DNA from 3 places in the Kitasatospora sp. NPDC091207 genome. Region 2 is predicted to be linked to each of the others. Evidence: riboswitches for the same ligand, from Rfam matches in the RefSeq annotation. Region 2 holds a riboswitch; each other region holds the start of a gene.
The links. A riboswitch is a leader RNA that binds a small molecule or an ion and turns the genes downstream of it on or off. The one in region 2 is predicted to bind thiamine pyrophosphate.

Region 1: it holds a riboswitch for thiamine pyrophosphate, as region 2 does, so the genes downstream of both, ACIQTO_RS01255 (purine-cytosine permease family protein) here and thiO (glycine oxidase ThiO) in region 2, are expected to answer to the same signal.
Region 3: it holds a riboswitch for thiamine pyrophosphate, as region 2 does, so the genes downstream of both, thiC (phosphomethylpyrimidine synthase ThiC) here and thiO (glycine oxidase ThiO) in region 2, are expected to answer to the same signal.

Annotation. Positions count from the first base shown of each region.
Region 1 is NZ_JBIVVS010000001.1:278,958-286,428, forward strand. It holds gene ACIQTO_RS01245 (ATP-binding protein) at 1-506, opposite strand, end outside; gene ACIQTO_RS01250 (glycerophosphodiester phosphodiesterase family protein) at 856-1,680, opposite strand; gene ACIQTO_RS01255 (purine-cytosine permease family protein) at 1,809-3,275, opposite strand; TPP riboswitch at 3,268-3,416, opposite strand; gene ACIQTO_RS01260 (S1C family serine protease) at 3,694-5,373, shown strand; tRNA gene ACIQTO_RS01265 (tRNA-Ser) at 5,432-5,519, shown strand; gene ACIQTO_RS01270 (peptidoglycan-binding protein) at 5,700-6,809, shown strand; gene ACIQTO_RS01275 (MerR family transcriptional regulator) at 6,927-7,471, shown strand, end outside.
Region 2 is NZ_JBIVVS010000002.1:416,652-424,122, reverse strand. It holds gene ACIQTO_RS06560 (FAD-binding oxidoreductase) at 1-957, opposite strand, end outside; gene pknB (Stk1 family PASTA domain-containing Ser/Thr kinase) at 1,099-2,865, opposite strand; gene ACIQTO_RS06550 (thiazole synthase) at 2,970-3,767, opposite strand; gene thiS (sulfur carrier protein ThiS) at 3,770-3,979, opposite strand; gene thiO (glycine oxidase ThiO) at 3,976-5,136, opposite strand; TPP riboswitch at 5,140-5,252, opposite strand; gene ACIQTO_RS06535 (NAD(P)/FAD-dependent oxidoreductase) at 5,376-6,581, shown strand; gene ACIQTO_RS06530 (Rv2175c family DNA-binding protein) at 6,634-6,999, shown strand; gene thiE (thiamine phosphate synthase) at 6,999-7,471, shown strand, end outside.
Region 3 is NZ_JBIVVS010000001.1:23,202-30,672, reverse strand. It holds gene ACIQTO_RS00160 (3-oxoacyl-ACP synthase III family protein) at 1-848, opposite strand, end outside; gene ACIQTO_RS00155 (SPFH domain-containing protein) at 941-2,443, opposite strand; gene ACIQTO_RS00150 (hypothetical protein) at 2,547-2,753, opposite strand; gene ACIQTO_RS00145 (LPXTG cell wall anchor domain-containing protein) at 2,857-3,933, opposite strand; TPP riboswitch at 4,121-4,255, shown strand; gene thiC (phosphomethylpyrimidine synthase ThiC) at 4,251-6,083, shown strand; gene ACIQTO_RS00135 (hypothetical protein) at 6,152-6,298, opposite strand; gene ACIQTO_RS00130 (hypothetical protein) at 6,635-7,192, opposite strand.

The sequences.
Region 1 (7,471 bases), on a different contig from region 2:
GAGGTCAGCGACGGGCTGGCGGGGGACGGCCGGGTCTGCGCACCGCCGTCGGTCACCTCCAGGGTGAGGATCCCGTCCGCGTGCATCTGCCAGCGGACCAGGACGCCGCCGTCGCCCTCGCCGTCGTCGGGCCGGGCCGGGGACCCGTGCGACGGGCCCGGGGCACCTGATGTGGCTGAGGCACCTGATGTGCCCGACGTGCTCGACGAGGGGGCGCCGGGCGCCCTGAGCGGTTCGGCCGGGCCCGACGGGACGCCGACGAGTATCTGGTCGACGATCTCCGCCCGGGCGTTGCGTCCGAGTACGGGCAGCGGGCCGAGTGGCCGTGCGTAACGACATGCATTGCTCAGCAGCTCGGAAAGGATCAGAACAGCATCATCAATGACCGGTTCGGGTATCTCCCGGTCACCGAGATCTCGACGCAGTCGGCGCCGTGCGACCCCGACACTCGATGGGCCGTGCGGCACTGCCATGGTCGATGAAGTCGGCACTTCACGCGCCACCATCAACGCCACCCCCGGACCTCCTTCAGCGTATGCCGAGGGATGGATGCCCCTTGGTAATGCGTCGGAAACGACCGCGCGGCGATCCCGCGCGGACATTTCAAGCCGGGCGACGCACGGTGCGCGGCAGGTGATTCCGCGCTCACCCTCTGTCGCGGGAACGCATAATCTCCGCCAGAAAACGACAGGGAAAGGTTTGAGTCCCTACCAAAACGATCGCCGACCGGTGGGCCGACGTGTCGGACGAGGCCGGAGTGTGGCGGGTGGCCAACGGGCCCGGTGGGTTCTGGGGGACGGCCGAGGCCCGAGGGGCCGGCCCGGAGGTCCACGGGGCCCGCAGGCGGTGAACGGCTCACCGGCCGAGCTGGGCCAGCACCTCCGCCGGGCGGTTGGTGATGATCGCCGAGACCCCGAGCTCCAGGCAGAGCTGGACGTCGGCGGGCTCGTCCACGGTCCAGACGTGCACCTGGTGACCCAGCTCCCGCAGCCGCGTCACCAGCCGGGGCCTGGCCCGCACCAGGTCGATGCCCGGGCCGGCGATCCGGGCCCCGCCCGGCAGCGCGGCGCCGGGCCGCAGCCGGCCCTGCAGGGGCAGCGTCCGCTCGAACAGGAACACCCGCGGGTACTCCGGGGCGGCAGCGGCCACCCTGGCCAGGGCCAGCGAGGAGAAGCTCATGATCCGGGCCTGCGGGCGGTCGCCCTCCGGCGTCCCACCGATCTTGAACCGGTCGAGCATCCGCAGCAGCTCGGCCTCCACCCGGCCGCGGAAACGGACCGGGTGCTTGGTCTCGATCGCCAGGTCCACCGGGCGTCCGCAGTCGGTGACCAGCTCCAGCAGGCTCTCCAGCCGCAGGACGCCGCGCAGGGCCGGGTCCCGGCTCGGCTCGCCCGTCTTCCAGGCGCCGAAGTCGTGCGCCTCCAACTGGGCCAGCGTCATCGAGGAGACCGTGCCGCGGCCGTCCGAGACCCGGCCGATCCGGCGGTCGTGCACGCAGACCAGATGCCCGTCGGCCGTCACCCGGACGTCGCACTCGACCGCGTCCGCGCCCTCGTCGAGCGCCCGGCGATAGGCCGCCAGCGTGTGTTCGGGCAGGGCGTGCGAGGAACCGCGGTGGGCGATCACCTGGACGGACGGCGCGGTGCGCGCCGCCGCCGGGGAGAGGTCGGGGCTGGTCACGCCGTCCACGATAGGCGGCGGAAGTGACACCGAGGCGAAGACGACCCCAACCTGCGGGGCCGTCTTCGCCGCGGTGCGCAGTGCGCGGTGCGCGGTTGTTCGGCCCGGGGCCGGTCGGGCCGGTCGGGTCAGGCCGCGGTGGTGCGCCGGGTGAGCGGGGTGAGCGCCCAGGTGGCCAGGGCCGGCACCAGGAAGCCGAACAGCGAGGCCGAGGTCCACTCCTGGGGCGTGAAGTGCAGCGCCTCCTGGACGGACGTCCAGAAGTCCGTCCACCAGCCGGCGATCGCGGTCGGCGCGATCACCTGGTAGACGGCGAAGCCGAGCGCCCAGGGCAGCAGCATCAGCCAGCGGGACGGCGCGTCGGCGGCGAGGTTCCAGCCGCGCCGTCCGGCACCGAGGAAGTAGTCGACCGCCAGCACCGCGAACATCGGCACGAACACCGAGCCGATCAGGCCCAGGAAGGCGTAGTAGGAATCGGTGAACTCGGTGATCTGCAGCGCCAGCACGGTGATCAGCAGACCGGTGCCGCCGGTCAGCACCCGGCGGTCCACCTTCGGCAGCAGGTTGTGGACCGACATCGCGGTCGAGTAAACGTTGGCGAAGGACTGGTCGGTCTCGCGCAGCACCAGTACCAGCAGGAAGAGCCAGCCGGCCCAGACGCCCAGGAAGGAGTCGAAGATCCGGGTGGCGTCGCCGTCGGCCTGCAGCAGCGCGACCAGGCCGAGCACGTAGCACCAGACCTGGGCGACGGTGTAGCCGGAGAAGCTGCCCCAGAACGCGGAGCGGGCGGTGCGCGAGTGCCGGGTGTAGTCGGCGGCCAGCGGGACGAAGGAGATCGACACCGCGATCATCGCGTCGGTGGCCCGGAGGAAGCCGTGCCAGTTGCCCGCGCCCGGGTCGGACACGCCGCCCCGGCCCAGCTGGACGGTGAAGTACACCATCGCCACCGCGACGGCGGCGGCGACGAAGCGGCGCAGTACCGCGATGGCGCCGAGCGGCCAGATGGTCAGCGCGGTGGTCACCGCGCCCGCCAGCACGACGAAGACCCAGCGGTAGCCCTCGGTGTGCGCCACCGTCTGCGCGCCCATCGCGATGACCAGCAGCTCGTACACGCCCCAGCCGATGCACTGGACGATGTTCAGCACCGTCGGCACGTAGGAGAGCTTCGTCCCGAACAGCCCGCGCAGGTTGGCCATCGCCGGTGCGCCGGTCCGGGCCCCGATCAGCGCGGCCACGCCGAGCATCGCGGTGCCGACCACGGTGCCGACGGCGATCGCGGTCACGGCGGCGGCCAGCGACAGCTCGCTGCCCGGCGCGCCGAGCACGGTGGCGGCGGTGGTGAAGCCGATCAGGCTGACGCCGAGGTTCATCCAGAGCGCGAAGTGGTCCCGGAAGCGCAGCGTGCGCGGCGGCTCGGTGTCCAGGACGAACGGGGCCTCGACCCGGTCGGTCCGCTCCGGGTGGTCCAGCACGGCGGTGGCGGTGCCCGTGGAACCGGGTGCGCCGTCGGCGACGTCGGAAGGAGCGGTGGACGACTCGGGGAAATCCTTGGACGCGGGCGCGCCCGAAGAAGAGGATGGCGAAGCAGGCGGCATGGCCGATACTCCCTACGCCGGCATTACCCGGACAGGTTCCGGCGGTCTGCGCCCCCTCGACGGTCCGTCCACGGATGCCGTGGCGTACGGTCGACCGGCGCACTCTCAGCCTGGTGGGTCCAAGCTCCCGCGTGTCAGTTTTGAGCGACAGGCTAACCGGCGCGGGGGTGAACGCCAAGGCCAGGCGTCGGGCGGTCCGCATCGCGGGACGCGCGGGGCGTGCCCCGAGGGGTGTTCAGCGGGGCGTCCTGAGGGTCCTGCCCGGGGCCGGCCGGCGGCTGGTCGGGGGGCGCCGGAGGGGGCCGTTGTCGGGCCGGGCTAAGGATTCTTATGACTTCTTCAGAGGGGTCCTTACGGCAATCGAATCGAGTGTGCGAAAAACTATGGTCGTTGGTCCTGTCAGCTATGGAGGTCGTCCGTGAGCACCGAGCGCGAGGTTGGGCCCACCGGGCCACAGGGGGAGCAGCCCTCCGACGGCCAGGGGGTCGTGGGTCCCGCTCATGACGGTCCGGCGCCCGCCGCCCCGGCCACACCGGAGTCCGGCGGGTTCACGCCGACGCTGGCGTTCAGCAAGGTCGGCGCCCCGGAGCCGGCGCCCGCCGCTCCGGCCGAACCGGTCGCGGCTCCGGCTCCCGCGCCGGTCGCGGCCGAGGCCGGGTACATCGACGCACCTCCGCCGGTGCTGCCGCCCGTGCCGGCCGCGCCCGCGGCCCCGGTGGCGGCCCCCGCCGCCGCGCCGGTCGCCAACCCGTACGCCACCCCGGGCACCCCGGTCGCGGTGGCGGCCCACGACCCGTACGGCGCCCCGGCCGCGCACCCCGCGCCGGCCGCGCACCACCCGTTCGGCGCCGGCCAGCCGCTCGGCGGCTGGGGCGCCCACGACGCCCCGCCCGGCGGCCCGGGCGGCCCGGGCTACCCGGGCGGACCGCTCGGCTACCCGGCCGAGTACCCCGGCGCCCCCGAGCCCGGCGGCCCGCGCAAGAAGCGCGGCGGCCTGATCGCGCTGATCGCGGCCGTCGCCCTGGTCGCCGGTGTGGCCGGCGGCGCGCTCGGCGTCACCGTCGCGGACCGCGACGGTGGCCGCTTCTCCGCCTCGGACGACCACAGGAGCACCACCGTCCAGGCGAACAACACCCAGAAGAACGAGCCCGCCCCCGGCTCCGTCGCGGGCATCGCGCAGAAGGCGCTGCCCAGCGTCGTCACCATCAAGGCGCAGGGCAACGGCGAGTCCGGCACCGGCACCGGCTTCGTCTTCGACACCGAGGGCCACATCCTCACCAACAACCACGTCGTCGCGCCCGCCTCCAACGGCGGCAAACTGACCGTCAAGTTCGCCGACGGCAGCTCCTACAACGCCTCGGTGCTCGGCCGCGCCGAGGGCTACGACGTCGCCGTGGTGAAGCTCGACAGCCCGCCCAAGGACAAGCTGACGCCGCTTCCGCTGGCCGACTCCGACAAGGTCAACGTCGGCGACTCCACGATCGCCATCGGCGCGCCGTACGGCCTGGAGTCCACCGTCACCACCGGCATCATCAGCGCCAAGGACCGTCCGGTCGCCTCCGGCGACGAGACCGGCGCGCAGTCCTCCTACATGAACGCCCTGCAGACCGACGCCTCCATCAACCCCGGCAACTCCGGCGGCCCGCTGCTGGACGCCGGCGGCGCGGTGATGGGCATCAACTCGGCGATCCAGTCCAACACGTCCAGCACCGGCCGGGCCGGCAGCATCGGCCTGGGCTTCGCCATCCCGATCAACCAGGCCAAGTGGGTCGCCGAGACGCTGATCAAGACCGGCAAGCCGGTCTACGCCAAGCTGGACGTCCTGCGCAACGACGACTACAAGGGCGACGGCGCGCAGATCCAGACCCGCGACATCCAGGGCACCCCGGCCGTCACCCCCGGCGGCGCCGCCGACAAGGCCGGTCTCAAGCCCGGCGACGTCATCACCAAGCTCGGCGGCAGCCCGATCGAGAACGGCCCCGCCCTGGTCAGCAAGATCTGGACGCACAAGCCCGGCGAGACCGTCGACGTCGAGTACACCCGCAACGGCCAGACCCTCACCACCAAGGTCACCCTCGCGGAGCGCGTCGGCGACTGAGCCCGCCCGGAAACGGGTGCACCGAACCCCGTCGGACCCGTTAGGCTGACCTCCGCCTGGAGAGCTGCCCGAGCGGCCTAAGGGAACAGTCTTGAAAACTGTCGTGCGGTGACCCCGTACCGTGGGTTCGAATCCCACGCTCTCCGCTGGTTGGAGAACCATCTGCTCAAGGCGGGTGCCGGAAGCTTCCGGCACCCGCCTTCCGCGTTTCCGGGGCGAGTTCACCTGAACGGGGGGTTTGGGGCGGAGGCGTCCTCGTGGGGAGCTGAGGGTTCGTGTGCCGGGGGTAAGGGGCGGACTGCCCTGGGCCCGGCGAGGAGAGACGGATGGCCTGGTACCCCGGCGCTGAGAAGCTGGAGCTTCAGCCCGAGTCGGACGAGCAGCCGGCGATCGTGCCGACGCAGGTGATCTTCCACAGCATCGCGGCGCCGTGGGCGCCGCGCCGAATCTACGAGTACTGGCGGGACTCGACCAATCTGGAGTCGCACTTCGGGGTCGGCTACGACGGCAGTGTGGGCCAGTTCATCGGCACCGAGACCCGGGCGGACGCCAATATGGCGGCCAACCGCAGGGCCGACGGCACCGGAGCGGTGAGCATCGAGTCGGCCAGCGACGACCAGAGCACCGACCCGTGGACGGACGCGCAGGTCGCCGCGCTGATCGCGCTGGGGGTCTGGCTGCACCGGCAGCACGGCATCCCGGCGCGGGTCTGCCGCACGGCGGACGATCCGGGCTTCGGCTTCCACCGGCTGTTCCCGGAGTGGTCGGACGGCGGCACGGCCTGCCCCGGTGACGCCCGGGTGCGGCAGTTCCACACCGTCGTCCTGCCCGGCATCGTCGCCGGTGGGGGCGGTGCCCCGTTGCCGCCGCCGCGGTCGGACTCCGGGCCGGCCCGGAACCGGGTGACGATCAACGGGCTGGAGTACGGCTACGGCGCGCACGGGCCGCAGGTCCGCGAGGTGGGCGAGGCGCTGGTGGCGGCCGGGCACGGCTCGCACTACACGGCCGGTCCGGACGAGGACTGGCGTGACGCCGACACCCTCAACTACCAGGACTACCAACGTAGTCTGGGCTACTCGGGCAGTGACGCGGACGGTGTCCCGGGGGTGGACTCGCTGCGCCGGCTGCTCGGCCGGCTGCCCTCGCCGCGCCGCGTCTCGCTGGCCCACATCGTCACGGCGGCCCGGACGGACCCGGGTGCCGAGCAGGGCCACCAGACCTACGGAGGTGAGGTCCGGATCGTCGAACAGGCGCTGGCCGACGAGGGGTACCTGGAGCAGCGCTGGGTGGACGGCTCGCTCGGCAGCAGGTCCGTGCAGGCCTACGCGGACTTCCAGCGCAGCCTCGGCTACGCGGGGTCGGACGCCAACGGCATCCCCGGTCAACGCAGTCTGCGGGAGTTGGGGGCGCGGCGCGGGTTCGACGTCACGGACTGACGGGCGGCCGGACTGACGGGCGGCCGGACTGACGGGCGGCCGGGGCGGGCCGCGGGCCCGGCCGTGGGCGCCGGTGCTTGACCATGACACGGTGTGAGGGTCTGCACTGGAGGCATCATGTTCAACATCGGAGACTTCGCCAAGCACGGCCGGGTGTCGGTCCGGATGCTGCGTCACTACGACGCGATCGGGCTGTTGCGCCCGGCCCGTGTCGACCCGGTCAGCGGGTACCGCTGCTACGAGGCCGCCCAGCTCGCCCGACTCAACCGCGTCATCGCCCTCAAGGACCTCGGCTTCACCTTGCAGCAGGTGGGGGCTGTCCTGGACGAGCGGCTGGACGTGACCGAGCTGCGCGGGATGCTGCGGCTGCGGCAGGCCGAGCTGGCCGCCGCGATGGCGGCGGACGCCCAGCGGCTGACCCGGGTCGAGGCGAGGCTCCGGACGATCGAGAGTGAGGGAACCATGCCTGCACAGGACGTCGTGGTGAAGCGGGTGCCGTCGGTCCGGGCGGCGGAGCTGACCGCGGTCGCGCGCAGCTATGAGCCAGAGGACATCGGACCGGTGATCGGCCCGCTGTTCGGGGAGCTCTGCCGTCGGCTGGCGGAGGCCGGGGTGGCGGAGGCCGGGCCGTCGGTGGCCCGGTACGAGGACACGCCGGAGGG
Region 2 (7,471 bases):
CCAGTACTGCTGGAGACCGGGCGGCAGCAGCGGGTCGAAGGCGGCCCCGAACGCCGGGTACGGCACCGGACCCACCCCCTCGGCGACCACCGGCGCCGCGTCCCGCAGCGGGGCCAGCACCGCCTCGGCCCGCTCCGGCGGCCCGGACCAGCACGGCACCAGCAGGATGAACGGGTCGCCGACCCGGTCCTCCGGGATGAACGGCAGCGGCGGCGCGAGGTGGAACCCGGGGAAGAGGCCCAGCTGCTCGGGGGCCTCCCGGACGTACTCGCGGTAGAACCGCAGCACCTCGGCCGCGTGCTCCAGCTCGTAGACGAACGGCCCGGCGACCACGTCCTTGACCGGGCTCAGCCGGTACTCGAAGGACGTCACCACGCCGAAGTTGCCGCCGCCGCCGCGCAGCGCCCAGAAGAGGTCCGGCTCCTGCTCCGCGCTCACCGTCCGGAACCTCCCGTCCGCGGTGACCACGTCGGCCGAGAGCAGGTTGTCGCAGCTCAGCCCGAGTCCCCGGGCGAGGTGGCCGAAGCCGCCGTTGAGGGTCAGCCCGGCGATGCCGGTGGTGGAGATGATCCCGCCGGTCACCCCGAGGCCGAAGGCGTACCCGGCGTCGTTGAGGTCGCCCCAGGTGACGCCGCCCTCGCAGCGGGCCGTCCGGCCCACCGGGTCGATCCGGACACCGCGCCGGTCGGCGAAGTCGATCACCAGGCCGTCGTCGCAGGTGCCGTAGCCGGGCGCGCTGTGGGCGCCGCCGCGCACCGCGAGCTCCAGCGCGTTCTCCCGGGCGAAGTCGACGGCGGCCATCACGTCCCCGGTGTTGGCCACCCGGACGACCGCCGCCGGCCGGCGGTCCACCATGCCGTTGTAGACCCGGCGGGCCTGCTCGTAGCCCTCGTCCGCGGGGGTGATCACCGCGCCCCGGACACGCTCCCTCAAGCCGTCGACGGCTGGTCCGCCCATCACGACCACATCCTCGGGTACCGGCCGCCGCGCAGCCCCGTCCGGAGATCCCGGCGCCGCAGCCCTCCTGACCGTGGCAGGCGGGGCCGGGCAGGCCTGGTTCCACGCTACGCCGGGTGACCCCAAGCCTGGGCAAAATCCTTAGAGGAAGGGGAAGTTGACCGTCACCACGGAGCGCTGCGGGCGGCGCTCGCCCGCCGCGGGGGACTGGCTGGAGACCTTGCCGGTGCCGAACAGGTTGACGCCGCTGCTCTGCATCGCGAAACCGGCGGCCTGCAGCGCCTTCGCCGCGTCGTCCTTGGACATCCCGGTGACGTCCGGGACGGGCACCATGCCCTTGCTGACCACCAGCGAGACCGGGGTGTTCTCCGCCACCTGCTGCCCGGCCACCGGCGAGCTGCTGATCACCGAGCCCTCCGGCACGGTGTCGTGGTACGTCTCGGTGACACTGCCGCGGGCGAGCTGGGCCCCGGCCAGGGCGGCGGCGGCCTGCTCGGCGGGCCGGCCCACCAGGTCGGGCACGGCGATCCGCTTCGGCCCCCGGGAGACGGTGACGGCGACGGTGTCGCTCTTGCGGGCCCGCGCGCCGACCCCGGGGTCGGTGGAGATGACCTGTCCGGCCGGGACGCTCTCGCTGTACACCTCGGTGAACCGCCCGTGCATCCCCGCGCCGTCCAGGACCCGCTGCGCCTCGGCGCGGTCCTTGCCGATCACGCCGGGCACCGTCGCGTACAGCGCGCCGGAGAGCGCGTAGGTGGTGCCGCCGACCAGCAGCACCACGGCCGTCAGGACGCTCGTCCAGATCAGCGGCTTGCGCGGGAGGCGGCGCCACCGGCCCGGGCGCCGGGTGCGCACCGGCGGCGGCTCGTCGTAGGGGCGCGGCTCGGTGAGCAGCTGCTCCATCACCTCCGGCGGGACGTCCAGCACACTGGTGCGCTCGACCGGGGGCGCCGCGACGGCCGGCCGGATCACCGAGGTCGGCTCGCTGGTCGGGTACCGCGGGCTGGGCCGGGTGGAGGCCGGCGGCTCGGCGTCCAGCTGGGTCGGGGTGAGCGCGCGGCGGACCCGCTGGAGGGCGGCCAGCAGCTCGACCGCGTCGTACGGGCGGGCCCGCGGGTCGCGCGCGCAGGCCCCGGCCACTATCGCGTCCAGTTCGGGGACGACGCTCGGCACGGTCAGCGAGGGCGCCGGGACGTCCTCGTGCAGGTGGCGGTACATGACCTGGACCGGGTTCTCGCCGGTGTGCGGGCGGTGGCCGGTGAGCATCTCGTACAGCAGGATGCCGGCCGCGTAGACGTCCACCCGCTGGTCCGTCCCGGCGCCGGGACGGATCTGTTCGGGGGCCAGGTAGGAGACGGTGCCGAGGACGGTGCCGGTGGTCGCGGTGCCGGAGCTCGCCGCGCCGTCGCCAGCGTTCAGTACCCGGACCAGGCCGAAGTCGGCGACCTTGACCAGGCCGCCGTCGGTGATCAGCACGTTCTCCGGCTTGACGTCGCGGTGCACCAGGCCGGCCCGGTGGGCGGCGCCGAGTGCGGCGAGCACCGGCTCCAGGATGTCCAGGGCGGCCCGGATGGACAGGGCACCCCGGTCGCGGAGCAGGTCGCGCAAGGTCCCGCCGGGCACGTACTCCATCGCGAGGAACACGTTGGCGCCGTCCGCGCCCTGGTCGAAGACATTGACCACATTGGGGTGCGCGAGCCGGGCCACCGCCTTGGCCTCGCGGATGAACCGGCCGGTGAAGTCCTGGTCGCCGGCGAGCGAGGGGTGCATCACCTTGACCGCCACGACCCGGTCGAGCCGGGTGTCGGTGCCCCGGTAGACGGTGGACATCCCGCCGGCCGCGATGCGCTCCTCGACCCGGTACCGGCCGTCGAGCAGAGTACCGATCAGCGGGTCGTGCAGTGCCATGTCCACCTGGCGAGTCTAGGGCCCGGGGCCGGTACCGGCCCCGGGAGACACCGCTCCCGGGGCGGTCTGTGCCCGGCCTGTGACACCGCCGGGGCGCCGCCGGCTCAGAACGCCGGGCGCTCGCGGGTGTCCAGATCGGCCCGCCCGGCCATCGCCGAGGAGGCCTCGGCGTGGAAGCGGCGCGGGATCCGGCCGGCCCGGTGGGCGAGCCGGCCGGCCTCGACGGCGTGCCGCATCGCGTCGGCCATCAGCACCGGCTCCTGGGCCCGGGTCACCGCCGAGGCCAGCATCACCGCGGCGCAGCCCAGCTCCATCGCCAGGGCCACGTCCGAGGCGGTGCCGGCGCCCGCGTCCAGGATCACCGGGACGCGGGCGCTCTCCACGATCAGCTGGAAGTTGTGCGGGTTGCGGATGCCCAGGCCGGAGCCGATCGGTGAGCCCAGCGGCATGATCGCCGCACAGCCGACGTCCTCCAGCTTCCGGGCCAGCACCGGGTCGTCGTTGGTGTAGGGGAGGACGGTGAAGCCGTCGTCGACCAGCGTCTCGGCCGCGTCCAGCAGCTCGATCGGGTCGGGCAGCAGGGTCCGTTCGTCGGCGATGACCTCCAGCTTCACCCAGTCGGTGCCGAGCGCCTCGCGGGCCAGCCGGGCCGTCAGCACGGCCTCGCCGGCGGTGTAGCAGCCGGCCGTGTTGGGCAGCACCCGGATGCCGTTGCGGGTCAGCACGTCCAGCACGGAACCCTGGGTGGTGGCGTCGACCCGGCGCATCGCCACGGTGGTCAGCTCGGTGCCGGAGACCCGCAGCGCCTGCTCCAGGACCTCCAGGCTGGGGGCGCCGCCGGTGCCCATGATCAGGCGCGAGCCGAAGGCCGTCCCGGCGATGGCGAACACGTCGTCGGCCATGGTCAGCCCCCCTGGACGGCGGTGAGGATCTCGACCCGGTCGCCCGCGGCCAGCCGCGTCAGGGGCCAGGAACCGCGCGGCACCACGGCCTCGTTGAGCGCGGCGGCGACACCGGAGTTGGCCCGGCTGAGGGTGGTCACCACCTCGGCCAGGGTGGTGGCGGCGGGTACCCGTCGGGGTTCGCCGTTGACGGTGAGTTCGATCTCGCTCATGCGGGGACCTTCGTGGTGAAGCGGGTGGGGGAGAACGGCTCGGCGAGCGCGGGCGTGCTGCCGGTGGCCAGGTACTCGGCGACCAGGTCGGCCGTCACCGGGGTGAGCAGGACGCCGTTGCGGTAGTGGCCGGTGGCGGCGACCAGACCGGGCAGGGCGGTCGGCCCGAGCAGCGGCGCGTTGTCCGGCGAGCCCGGGCGCAGCCCGGCGGAGGTCTCCACCAGCGGCAGCTCGGTGATACCGGGGACCACCTCGTGGGCGTCGCGCAGCAGCTCGTACACCCCGCCGGCGGTGACGGTGGTGTCGTAGCCCTGCTCCTCGCTGGTCGCGCCGATCACCAGCTCGCCGTTCTCCCGCGGTACCAGGTAGAGGTGCTGGCCGCGCACCACCGCGCGGACGTTGCGGGAGAGGAACGGGCGGTAGGCCGGGGGGATCCGCAGCCGCAGGATCTGGCCCTTCACCGGGCGGATCGCCGGCAGCACGCCCTCGGGCAGGCCGGGCAGCAGATGGCTGCGGGGGCCGGCCGCGAGCACGGTCCGGTCGGCGGTCAGGGTCCGCGCGTCGCCCAGCCGGACGCCGACGGCCCGGCCGTCCTCGACCAGCAGCTCGGTGGCCTCGGCGCGGTGCAGCCGGACGCCCGCCCGCTCACAGGCGAGGACCAGGGCCTTGGCCAGCCGACGGCCGTCCACCTGGTGGTCCTCGGTGACGTGCAGGCCGCCGCGCACGCCCGGGGCGAGCATCGGCTCCAGCTTGCGGGCCTCCCGGCCGGTCAGCCACCGCGAGTCGAGGCCGAGCCGCCGGTGGAAGGCGTGCAGCTCGCGCAGCTCCTCGCGGTCGTCGGAGTCGAGGGCGACGGCCAGGGTGCCGCACCGGCGGTAGCCGGTGTCCTGGCCGCCGGAGGCCTCGGTGAGCTCGGCGGCGAAGGCCGCGTAGCGCTCGTTGGAGGCCATGCCGAGGCGCAGCAACGGCTCCTCGCCGTACTGGAGCTCGGTCACGGGGGCGAGCATGCCGGCCGCGACCCGGGCGGCGCCGCCGCCCGGGTCCGGGTCGACCACCGCGATGTCCCGCAGCCCCAGCCGGGCCGCCCGCCAGGCGACGGCGAGGCCGATGATGCCGCCGCCGACGACCAGCACGTCGGCGTGGGTTCCTGCTGCCAAGCGTGTCAAAGTCGCTGCTCTCCCTTCGCCGGTATGACCCGGATCAGGTTCGGACGGTCGCAGGCCGTGTCAGCCCGCCTCTCAGCCCGGTCCGCCGGGCTCCCGTGATGGTGCCCCCACCATAACTCCGGGGGTCATCGCCGCTGAAGGCGCGTACGAGGGGTGGACGGCGGGGTGGGCGGCGGGGCCGGGGTGGGGTGGCGGACGGCCCTCCGGCGCCCCCGGCGGGCGCCAGTACAGTGACGGGCGTGGCAGAGCTGAGCGGGACGGATCAGGCGGTCGTGGTCGGGGCGGGGCTGGCCGGGGCGCACTGCGCCGCGGGCCTGCGGCAGGGCGGGTGGCGGGGGCGGATCGTCCTGGTCGGCGAGGAGCCGCACCCGCCGTACGACCGGCCGCCGCTCTCCAAGGAGGTGCTGCTCGGCAAGGCCGACGCCACCCCGCTCGACCTGGACTTCGCCCGGCTGGGCGTCGAGCTGCTCACCGGCCGCCGCGCCACCGGGCTCACCCCCGGCGTGCTGCGCACCGACGGCGGGGACCTGCCGTACGACTCCCTGGTGATCGCCACCGGCGCGGCCCCGCGCGCCCTGCCCGGAGCCGAGCGGGCCCACCTGCTGCACACCCTGGACGACGCGCTGGCGCTGCGTGCCCTGCTCCGCCCGGGCCTGCGCCTGGTGCTGGTCGGCGCCGGCTGGATCGGCGCCGAGGTGGCCACCGCCGCCCGGGCGGCCGGGTGCGAGGTCACCGTCGTGGAGGCCGGCCCGGCGCCCGTCCCCGGCGTGCTGCCGGCCGGGATCGGCCACGCGATGGCGGCCTGGTACGCGGAGGCCGGCGTGGAGCTGCGCTGCGGGGTGGGGGTCGCCGCGGTCGAGGCCGGCGCGGTGCTGCTGGCGGACGGCTCCCACCTGCCCGCCGACGAGGTCGTGGTCGGCATCGGGGCCCGCCCGGCCACCGGCTGGCTGGCCGGCTCCGGAGTCGCGCTGGACGAGGCCGGCGCCGTCCTGGTGGACGAGCGGCTGCGCACGAACCTGCCCGGCGTCTACGCGGCCGGCGACTGCGTGAGCTACCCGTCGGTCCGGGCCGGCGCCCGGTTGACCGTCCAGCACTGGGACCACGCGCTGCAGTCCGGCGGGGCGGCCGCCGCCGCCGTGCTCGGCGCGGACCTGCCGTACGACCCGGTTCCGTACTTCTGGTCGGAGCAGTTCGGTCGGATGGTTCAGTACGCCGGGCGGCACGGCGAGGGCGAACAGCTGATCCGGCGCGGCTCCCCGCAGGACCCGTCCTGGGCGGTGCTGTGGCTGCGCGACGGCGTGCTGAGGGCCCTGCTGACCGTGGACCGCCCGCGCGATCTCACCCAGGGCCGCCGGCTGGTCGAGCGCGCCGCGGTGCTCGATCCGGTCCGGGCGGCGGACCCGGCGGTGGCGCTGAAGTCGGCCGTCGCGGGGTAGTCCGGACGGACGCCTGGTGCGCGGCGGGCCGTGGAGGTGGCAGTCTGGTGACGTGAGTGAGATCGAAAGCAAGATTGAGTCCCTGGTCACCGAGTGGATGTACCTGCCCGACATCTCGGAGCAGTGGGGGGTCCGGGTCACCGAGGTGCGTGACCTGGTCAAGCACGGCGGGCTGATCGCCGTCCGGCGCGGTCCGAACAAGTCGCTCCAGGTACCGGCCGCGTTCATCGACGGCCCGGGGCTGGTCAAGCACCTGTCCGGCACGCTGACGGTGCTGCGCGACTGCGGGTACAACGACGTGGAGATCCTGGAGTGGCTCTTCACCGAGGACCCGTCGCTGCCCGGCAGCCCGATCCAGGCGCTTCAGGAGAACCGCGGCACCGAGGTGAAGCGCCGCGCCCAGGCGATGCTGATCTGATGGCGGCGGACACACCGCGCCGGCGGCTCGCCGACGCCCGGCTGTACCTCTGCACCGACGCCCGCCGCGAACAGGGAGACCTCGCGGACTTCCTGGACGCGGCGCTGGCCGGCGGGGTGGACATCGTCCAGCTCCGCGACAAGGGCTTGGAGGCCAAGCAGGAGCTGGCGGCCCTGGAGGTCTTCGCCGACGCCTGCCGCCGCCACGGGAAGCTGCTCGCCGTCAACGACCGCGCCGACGTCGCGCACGCGGCCCGGCCGGACGTGCTGCACCTCGGGCAGGACGACCTGCCGGTGCTGGCCGCCCGGGCGATCCTCGGCGGGGACGTGCTGATCGGGCGCTCCTGCCACGCCGAGTCCGAGGTGGACGCGGCGGTCGCCGAGCCCGGTGTGGACTACTTCTGCACCGGCCCGGTCTGGCCCACCCCGACGAAGCCGGGCCGCCACGCGCCCGGCCTCGGCCTGGTCTCCTA
Region 3 (7,471 bases), on a different contig from region 2:
GCGGGTACCCCGGTGAGCTCGACGAAGCGCTCCAGGTAGGGGACGGTCACCTGGTGCACCAGCACCCGGGCGTAGTCGTCCCAGCCGAGGCCGGTGCGGGCCGCCACCCTGGTCAGGATGGAGCCGCCGATCTCCTCGAAGACACCGCGCAACTCCTTGCCGCCGCCCCGGAAGTAGCTGTAGTCGTCGCCGCGCGGGTGGCGCGAGCCGCCGCCGGGGATGCCACCGGCCGCCCAGTGCTCGGAGGCGGTCTCGGTCTCGATGTCGAGGATGCCGCCGCGCTCGACCGCCTCGACGACCACGGCCGCGCCGGCGTCGCCGAAGGTGTACCCGGCGAAGCCGTCCCGGAAGTCGGCCGGGCCGTCCGGTGCGCGGCGCATCGCCCGGCTCGGCGTCTCGCCGGTGACCACCAGGGCGCGCCGGGCCCGGCCGGCCAGGATCATCGCGCGGGCCAGGTCGATCCCGTTGAGGAAGCTGTTGCAGGCGTTGCTGACGTCCAGGGCGTGGGCCCGGGAGCCGAGTTCGGCCTGGACGAGGTGGGCGGTCGCGGGTTCGCAGACGTCCCGGGTGGCGGAGGCGTACAGCAGCAGGTCGATGTCGCGCGGGTCCAGACCGCGGGCGTCCAGGGCGTGCCGGGCGGCTCCGACGGCCAGTGTGGAGGCGTACTCGCCCTCGGCCGCGAAGTGCCGGGTGACGATGCCGGTCGCCTTCTCGAACATCCGCTCCGGAAGCCGGAGCCGGCCGCCGGCGGTGACCTCGTCCTGGAGCTGCCGGGAGGTCAGCCGGCGGGCGGGGAGGTGGGATCCGACGGCGGTGATGCCGATCCGGGCGGTGGCTGCTGGGTGCATGCCCCCATGCTCCGGCGGGCGGGACCGCGCCCACCTGAGTACGGGTACTCAGGTGGGCGCGGGCGGCTACCCAATCGTGCCGGGGGAGGGTCTCACCCCTCGACCGGGATCTGCTGGACGGGCACCACGGCGGCCGTCGGGCCCGGCACCGCCGTCGGGCCCGGCACCGCCGTCGCCGCGTCCGCGGCCGGGCCCGACTGCTCCGGCCCGTGCAGGGTGGTGAGCAGCTGGCGGGCCAGACCGAGGCCGGTCCCGCCCATCGTGAGCGCCTTGGCGAACAGCTCGCCCACCCCCTCGGCGCCGTTGAGCAGCACCATGTGCTCGACATTGCCGAAGGACTGCGCGGCTGCCAGCACGATGTCCGGCCACTTCTCCGCCAACTCCTGGGCCACTACCGCGTCCTGGTTCTCCGCGAGGGCGGCGGCCCGGGCCTGGATGCCCGCGGCCTTGGCGAGCCCGATCGCCTTGGCCGCCTCCGCCTCCGCCAGCCCGCGGGCCTCGGCGGCCGCGGCCTCGGCCTGTCCGGTGGCCCTGGTCGCCTCGGCCTCGGCCAGCGCGCGCAGCCTGGTGGCGTCCGCCGCCGCCTCGGCCGCGACCCTGACCTGTCCGGCCTCGGCGGCGGCCTTCAGCTGAGTCTCCTGGGCGTTGGCCTGCGCGGCGGAGATCCGGGCGTCGCGGTCGGCGTCGGCCCGGGTGCGGGTCTCGTACGCCTTGGCGTCGGCGGGCTTGCGGACCTCGATCTGCAGCTGCTGTTCCTTGCGGCGCGCCTCCAGCTCGGCGACCTTCGTCTCCTGGACGACCACCTCCTGCCGGGAGGCGGCCTCGGCGAGCGGTCCGGCCTGCTCGGCCCGGGCGTTGGCGGTGTCGCGTTCGGCCTGGTACGCGGACTGCTGGATGGCGCTGTTGCGGGTCGCCTCGGCCTTGCGGGCGGCGGCCTCCTGCTCCGCCTCGGTGGCCATCCGGTCGGCCTGGGCCTGGGCGATCCGGGCGTCCCGCTGGACGGCCGCGGCGTGCGGGATGGCGAGGTTCTTGATGTAGCCGGTCGGGTCGATGATCTCCTGGATCTGCAGGGTGTCGATGATCAGCCCGAGCTTCTCCATCTCCAGCCCGGAGGCGGCCCTGGTCTCCCCGGTGAGCCGCTCGCGGTCGCGGATCATGTCCTCGACGGTGAGCCCGCCGACGATCGAGCGCAGGTGGCCGGCGAAGACGTTGTGGACCCGCTGGCTGATCAGTTTCTGCTGGTCCAGGAAGCGTCGGGCGGCATTGGCGATCGAGACGTCGTCGTCGCCGACCTTGAAGATCACCACGCCCTTGACCCGGACCGGGATGCCCTGGGTGGTGACGCACTCGACGTTCAGCTCGGCCTCGTTGAGGTCCAGCGAGAGCCGGCGGACACCTTGCAGGCCCGGCGTGACGAAAGTCCCCCGACCGGTGACGATCCGGAAGCCCAGGCCGTCCCCGACCCCCTCGGTCCGGTGCCGGGAGCCCGAGATGATCAGCGCCTCGTTGGGCTCGGCCACCCGCCACATGAGTTTGAAGAGCGTGATTCCCACCAGCAGCACCGCGGCGGCTGCCCCGATGATGACGTACACCATGGTTCAACTCCCCCTCTCGGCACATGAGATGCGCCGATTCGGATTGTCCGCCCGGTACAACCCGAAGAGAAGGGAAAGGACGTGACGGCCCGTCACAAGCCTGTCACGGGAGGACCGGTGCCACGTAGACCGTGCGCGGAGGCTGGTACTCGATCACCACCACCGGTGTCCCGACCGGCAGTCGGTCGCCCGGCACGGCGAGGTAGGCGAGGAACGCCTCCGTGCCCCGGCGTTCCGGAACGTGCACCATCACCTCGCCGACCAGCCCCGCGCCGACCGCCCCGCTGACCCGCCCCGCCAGTCCCACCATGTCGGCCAGTGTGCCACCCCGGTGGGCCGGAAGACCGGTGCGCCGAAAGGCCGGTGCCCGTCCGCCGGTCGACAGGCGGACAGGCACCGGGAACGCCCTGGGCTCAGGACCCGGCGTGCTCGCGACGGCGCCGCACCACGAGGACGGTGGCGAGGCCCACGGCCACCGCGCCGACCGCGCCGGCGGCCAGCGGGGTGGTCGAACCGGCTCCGGTGTGGGCCAGTTGGGTGCCCTGGCCGCCGGTGGCGGCGGTGCCGCCACCACCGGCCGCCGGGCTCGCCGAGGGGCTGGGGGTGCCGGTGGCGGGGACGGTCGGGCTGGTCGGGGTGGTCGTCGGGTCGGGCGTCGACGGCGTGGTGCCCGTGCCGGTCGCCTCGGTGACGGTGATGCCGCCGGAGGCGTTCGCGACGGTCCGGCAGTAGTCCCGGCCGGGCTGCTCGTACGTGAAGGAGGACTGGGCGTTCAGGGAGAAGCCCACCTTCTCCGCGACCGCGTCCCGGCCGGCGGCCAGGCGGAGCCGGAAGGTCAGCGACTCGTCCTTGGCGAGCCGGAAGGTCTGGAGCGGCACCTGGAGCCAGCTGTCACTGCCCTCGACGGGTGTCCCGGTGCTCCAGGCGCCGCCGGGGAACCTCGTCTCCGCGGTGAGGTTCCGGACACCGTGTCCGATCACCGTGAACGTGGAGCTGAACTCGGGCAGGTCGTAGCCCGTGGTGTTGCGGACGGTCACGGTGGACTCGACGGCCGGGCCGCCCTTCACCAGCGAAAGCTCGGGGTAGCCGCTGTCGTTCCAGCTGACCGGGATGGTGGCGACGGGCCGGTGGGCGAAGGTGCAGGGCTGCTCCGTCGGGCTGCCGGTCGGGGTCGGCGTGCCGGTCGGGGTGGCCGACGGTGTGGCGGTCGGCGTGTCCGTCGGTGCGGTGGTCGGCGTGGTGGTGCCCGTGGCGGTCGGTGCCGCGGTCGGGCCGGTGGTCGGGCCGGCGGTGGGCGCCGTGTTCGGTGCCGGGTCGGTGGGGTCGCCGGTCGGTCCGGTGCTCGGCGCGGCACTTCCGGACGGGTTCGAGGCGGCGGCGGCGGGCGTCGCGGTCGGATCGGCGAGCGGGGCGGCGGACGCCGCACCCAGGCCCAGGCCGAGACTCGCGGTAACGGCCGCACAGGCGGCAAGGAGGCGCGAAGTCCTCATGGTGATCCCCCCGATGGTGGCGCAGGTGTTCCGGCGACGTGCCGGTCGTGTGCGCGAACGCGTGCGCGGAGATCGTATCGTCGACGATCAAACGTTCGGGCCGGAGTCGGGTGCCGGGGGACGGACCCCCTCTGGACCAGCGGCGATCCGCTCGCTACGGTGTTGGACGTCATGCGCAGGCAACACCGCCTGCGGACACGGGAGCTCGGAGCACCGGGCTGAGAGGGCGCTGACCGGAACGTCGCTGGACGTGCCGACCGCTGCGTCGACCGCAGGAACCTGACCGGGTAATGCCGGCGTAGGGAGTAGAGGGTCTGATGACCACGTTCGATGCACAGCCGCAGTCTGCCCGGAACCAGGACGCCGGGAGCACGGGCACCGGGAGCACGGGTACCGGCTACCCGACCCCGGCCTGGCGCAAGGCCTACCGCGAAGGGTCCCGCCCCGACCTGCGCGTCCCGTACCGCGAGGTCGTCCTCACCAACGGCCGGACCGTCCCGCTCTACGACACCTCGGGCCAGTACACCGACCCCGCGTACGAGGCCGACGTGCGCCGCGGCCTGCCGCCGTTGCGCGATTCCTGGATCCGCCAGCGCGGCGACGTCGAGGAGTACGACGGCCGGGAGGCCCGCCCGGAGGACGACGGGATCAAGCACACCTCGCCGCGCGGCGGGAACCTGCGCAACCTCGACGCCGTCTTCCCCGGCCGGCCGCGCCGCCCGCTGCGCGGCCGGTCCGGCGCCTCCGTCACCCAGCTCGCCTACGCCAGGCGCGGCGTGGTGACCCCGGAGATGGAGTTCGTGGCCCTGCGCGAGGGCCTGGCCCCGGAGTACGTCCGCGCCGAGGTGGCGCGCGGGCGCGCCGTCATCCCGGTCAACGTGAACCACCCCGAGGTGGAGCCGTCGATCATCGGCACCAACTTCCTGGTGAAGATCAACGCCAACATCGGCAACTCCGCCGTCACGTCCTCGATCGAGGAGGAGGTGGAGAAGATGACCTGGGCCACCCGTTGGGGCGCCGACACCGTCATGGACCTCTCCACCGGCCGCAACATCCACACCACCCGCGAGTGGATCCTGCGCAACTCCCCGGTGCCGATCGGCACGGTGCCGCTCTACCAGGCGCTGGAGAAGGTCGACGGCCGGGCCGAGGAACTCAGCTGGGACGTCTACCGCGACACGATCGTCGAGCAGTGCGAGCAGGGCGTCGACTACATGACCGTGCACGCCGGCGTGCTGCTGCGGTACGTGCCGCTGACGGCCCGCCGCAAGACCGGCATCGTCTCGCGCGGCGGCTCGATCATGGCCGCCTGGTGCCTGGCGCACCATCAGGAGAACTTCCTCTACACCAACTTCGAGGAGCTCTGCGAGATCCTCGCGAGCTACGACGTCACCTTCTCGCTCGGTGACGGCCTGCGCCCCGGCTCGATCGCGGACGCCAACGACGAGGCGCAGTTCGCCGAGCTGCAGACGCTGGGCGAGCTCGGCCGGATCGCGCGCGAACGCGACGTCCAGGTGATGATCGAGGGCCCGGGCCACGTCCCGATGAACAAGATCCGGGAGAACATGGATCTCCAGAAGGAGATCTGCGACGAGGCGCCGTTCTACACCCTCGGCCCGCTCACCACGGACGTCGCCCCCGGCTACGACCACATCACCTCGGGCATCGGCGCCGCGATGATCGCCTGGTGGGGGACGGCGATGCTCTGCTACGTCACCCCCAAGGAGCACCTGGGCCTGCCCAACCGGGACGACGTCAAGACCGGCGTCATCACCTACAAGATCGCCGCCCATGCCGCCGACCTCGCCAAGGGCCACCCCGGTGCCCAGGCCTGGGACGACGCGCTCTCCGACGCCCGCTTCGAGTTCCGCTGGGAGGACCAGTTCAACCTGGCCCTCGACCCGGAGACGGCCCGCGAGTTCCACGACGAGACGCTCCCCGCCGAGCCCGCCAAGACGGCCCACTTCTGCTCGATGTGCGGCCCGAAGTTCTGCTCGATGAAGATCTCGCAGAAGATCCGCGACGAGCACGGTGACGGCTCCAGCGCCGTCGCCACCGAGTTCGACGCCGAGGCGCTGGCCGGCATGCAGGCCAAGTCCGAGGAGTTCGCGGCCCAGGGCAACAAGGTCTACCTGCCGCTGGTGGACTGAGCCCCATTGACTGCGCACCGTCCCGCGTCCCAAAGGGGGGAGTCGCGGGCCGGTGCGCTCGGGTGTCCTCAGGCGTCCCAGGCGCTGACAGTCGGCTCCGCCCACTCCTCGGCCGTCGCTGCCAGGTCGGCCGGCAGCAGTGCGAGAAGGAGGGACCGGCCATCGGCGACGGCCTTCAACGCGGCCTCCTGAGCCTCGTCCTTCGTGTCGAACATGCCTTCGCCCACCATCTCGTTGTGGGGTGGCTCGCCGACCTCGCCGACCCATTGGACGCGCCCGGCCACACCCGGACGTGCGTCAGGCGAGACGGCTCCGGCAGGCCGGTGACGCCACGGGCGGCGGCTCCTTGATCACGTCTTCGATGGTCATGCTTGGGCTCTCCTCATCTCGGCCAGTGCGGCATCCAGTCGTGCGGAGCGGACCACGGTGGAAAGTCGGTTGCGGTGCGGGCGTAGTGCTCGGCTTCGTCCCGAGCCCCTTGGCGGTAGAGCACTGTGGCCAGTTGCACGGTGTCGATCGCCTTCGAGCGGGCCCGGTTGGAGGTCTGGGAGTCAACGGCCCGGCGGAGTCTGGACACAAGGTCGGACACCGGTCTTCCCTTGACCGTGGCGAGCAGGTAGAGGGCGTGCCCGGTCTCTCCGTGCAGCTTGTGCGGGGTGAGGTACCACATCCAGCGCGGTTCGCTGCGGAGATCGGTAACGGTGGCTGTTGCGTGAACGCCGCTGCTTCTTCCGCGTCTCCGCGAGGGACATCGCGACACCGACGAGTCCCTTGATCTCGAAACCCTCGGCGTAGAGGTCCTGCACGCCGTTGGAGTCCCAGTACACCCGTCGCTCGTGAGCGGTGAACGCTCGCAGGTAGCGCTCCCAGCCACCGGGGCGTCGGTACAGCCGGTCGTCGTTGTCCGCCATCACGCCGTGGATGGGGTAGCCCTCGGGGGTGTGTCCGGCGGAGAGGTCCACCACCAACTGCTCGAAGTCGTCGCGGACGACGTTCTCCTTGCTCGCGCTCTTGTCGTTGTCCGTGTAGCGATGGACCACCAGCCAGCCGAACGCCTGCGCCTTCTCCCCGAGGCTCCGAAGATCTCCCAGCAGATTCGAGCGGCGCACGGCGGGGGCTCCTCCGCCGTGGCCTCCGGTCACGATGCCGAGGCGCCGGCCGGCCTGCAGGCCAAGTCGGAGGAGTTCGCGGAGCAGGGCAACTGGGTCTACCTGCCGATCGCGGACCGACCCTCCACCGACTGCACCGGCCCGCGTCCCGTGGGGGGAGTCGCGGGCCGGTGCTCTTTTGATGTCGTCGGACGTCCCGGGTGGTCACGATCGGCGCCGGCCGGGTCGTCCGCCGTCGCCGCGAGATCCGCGGGGCCTGCCGGGTTTTGTCGGGGTCAG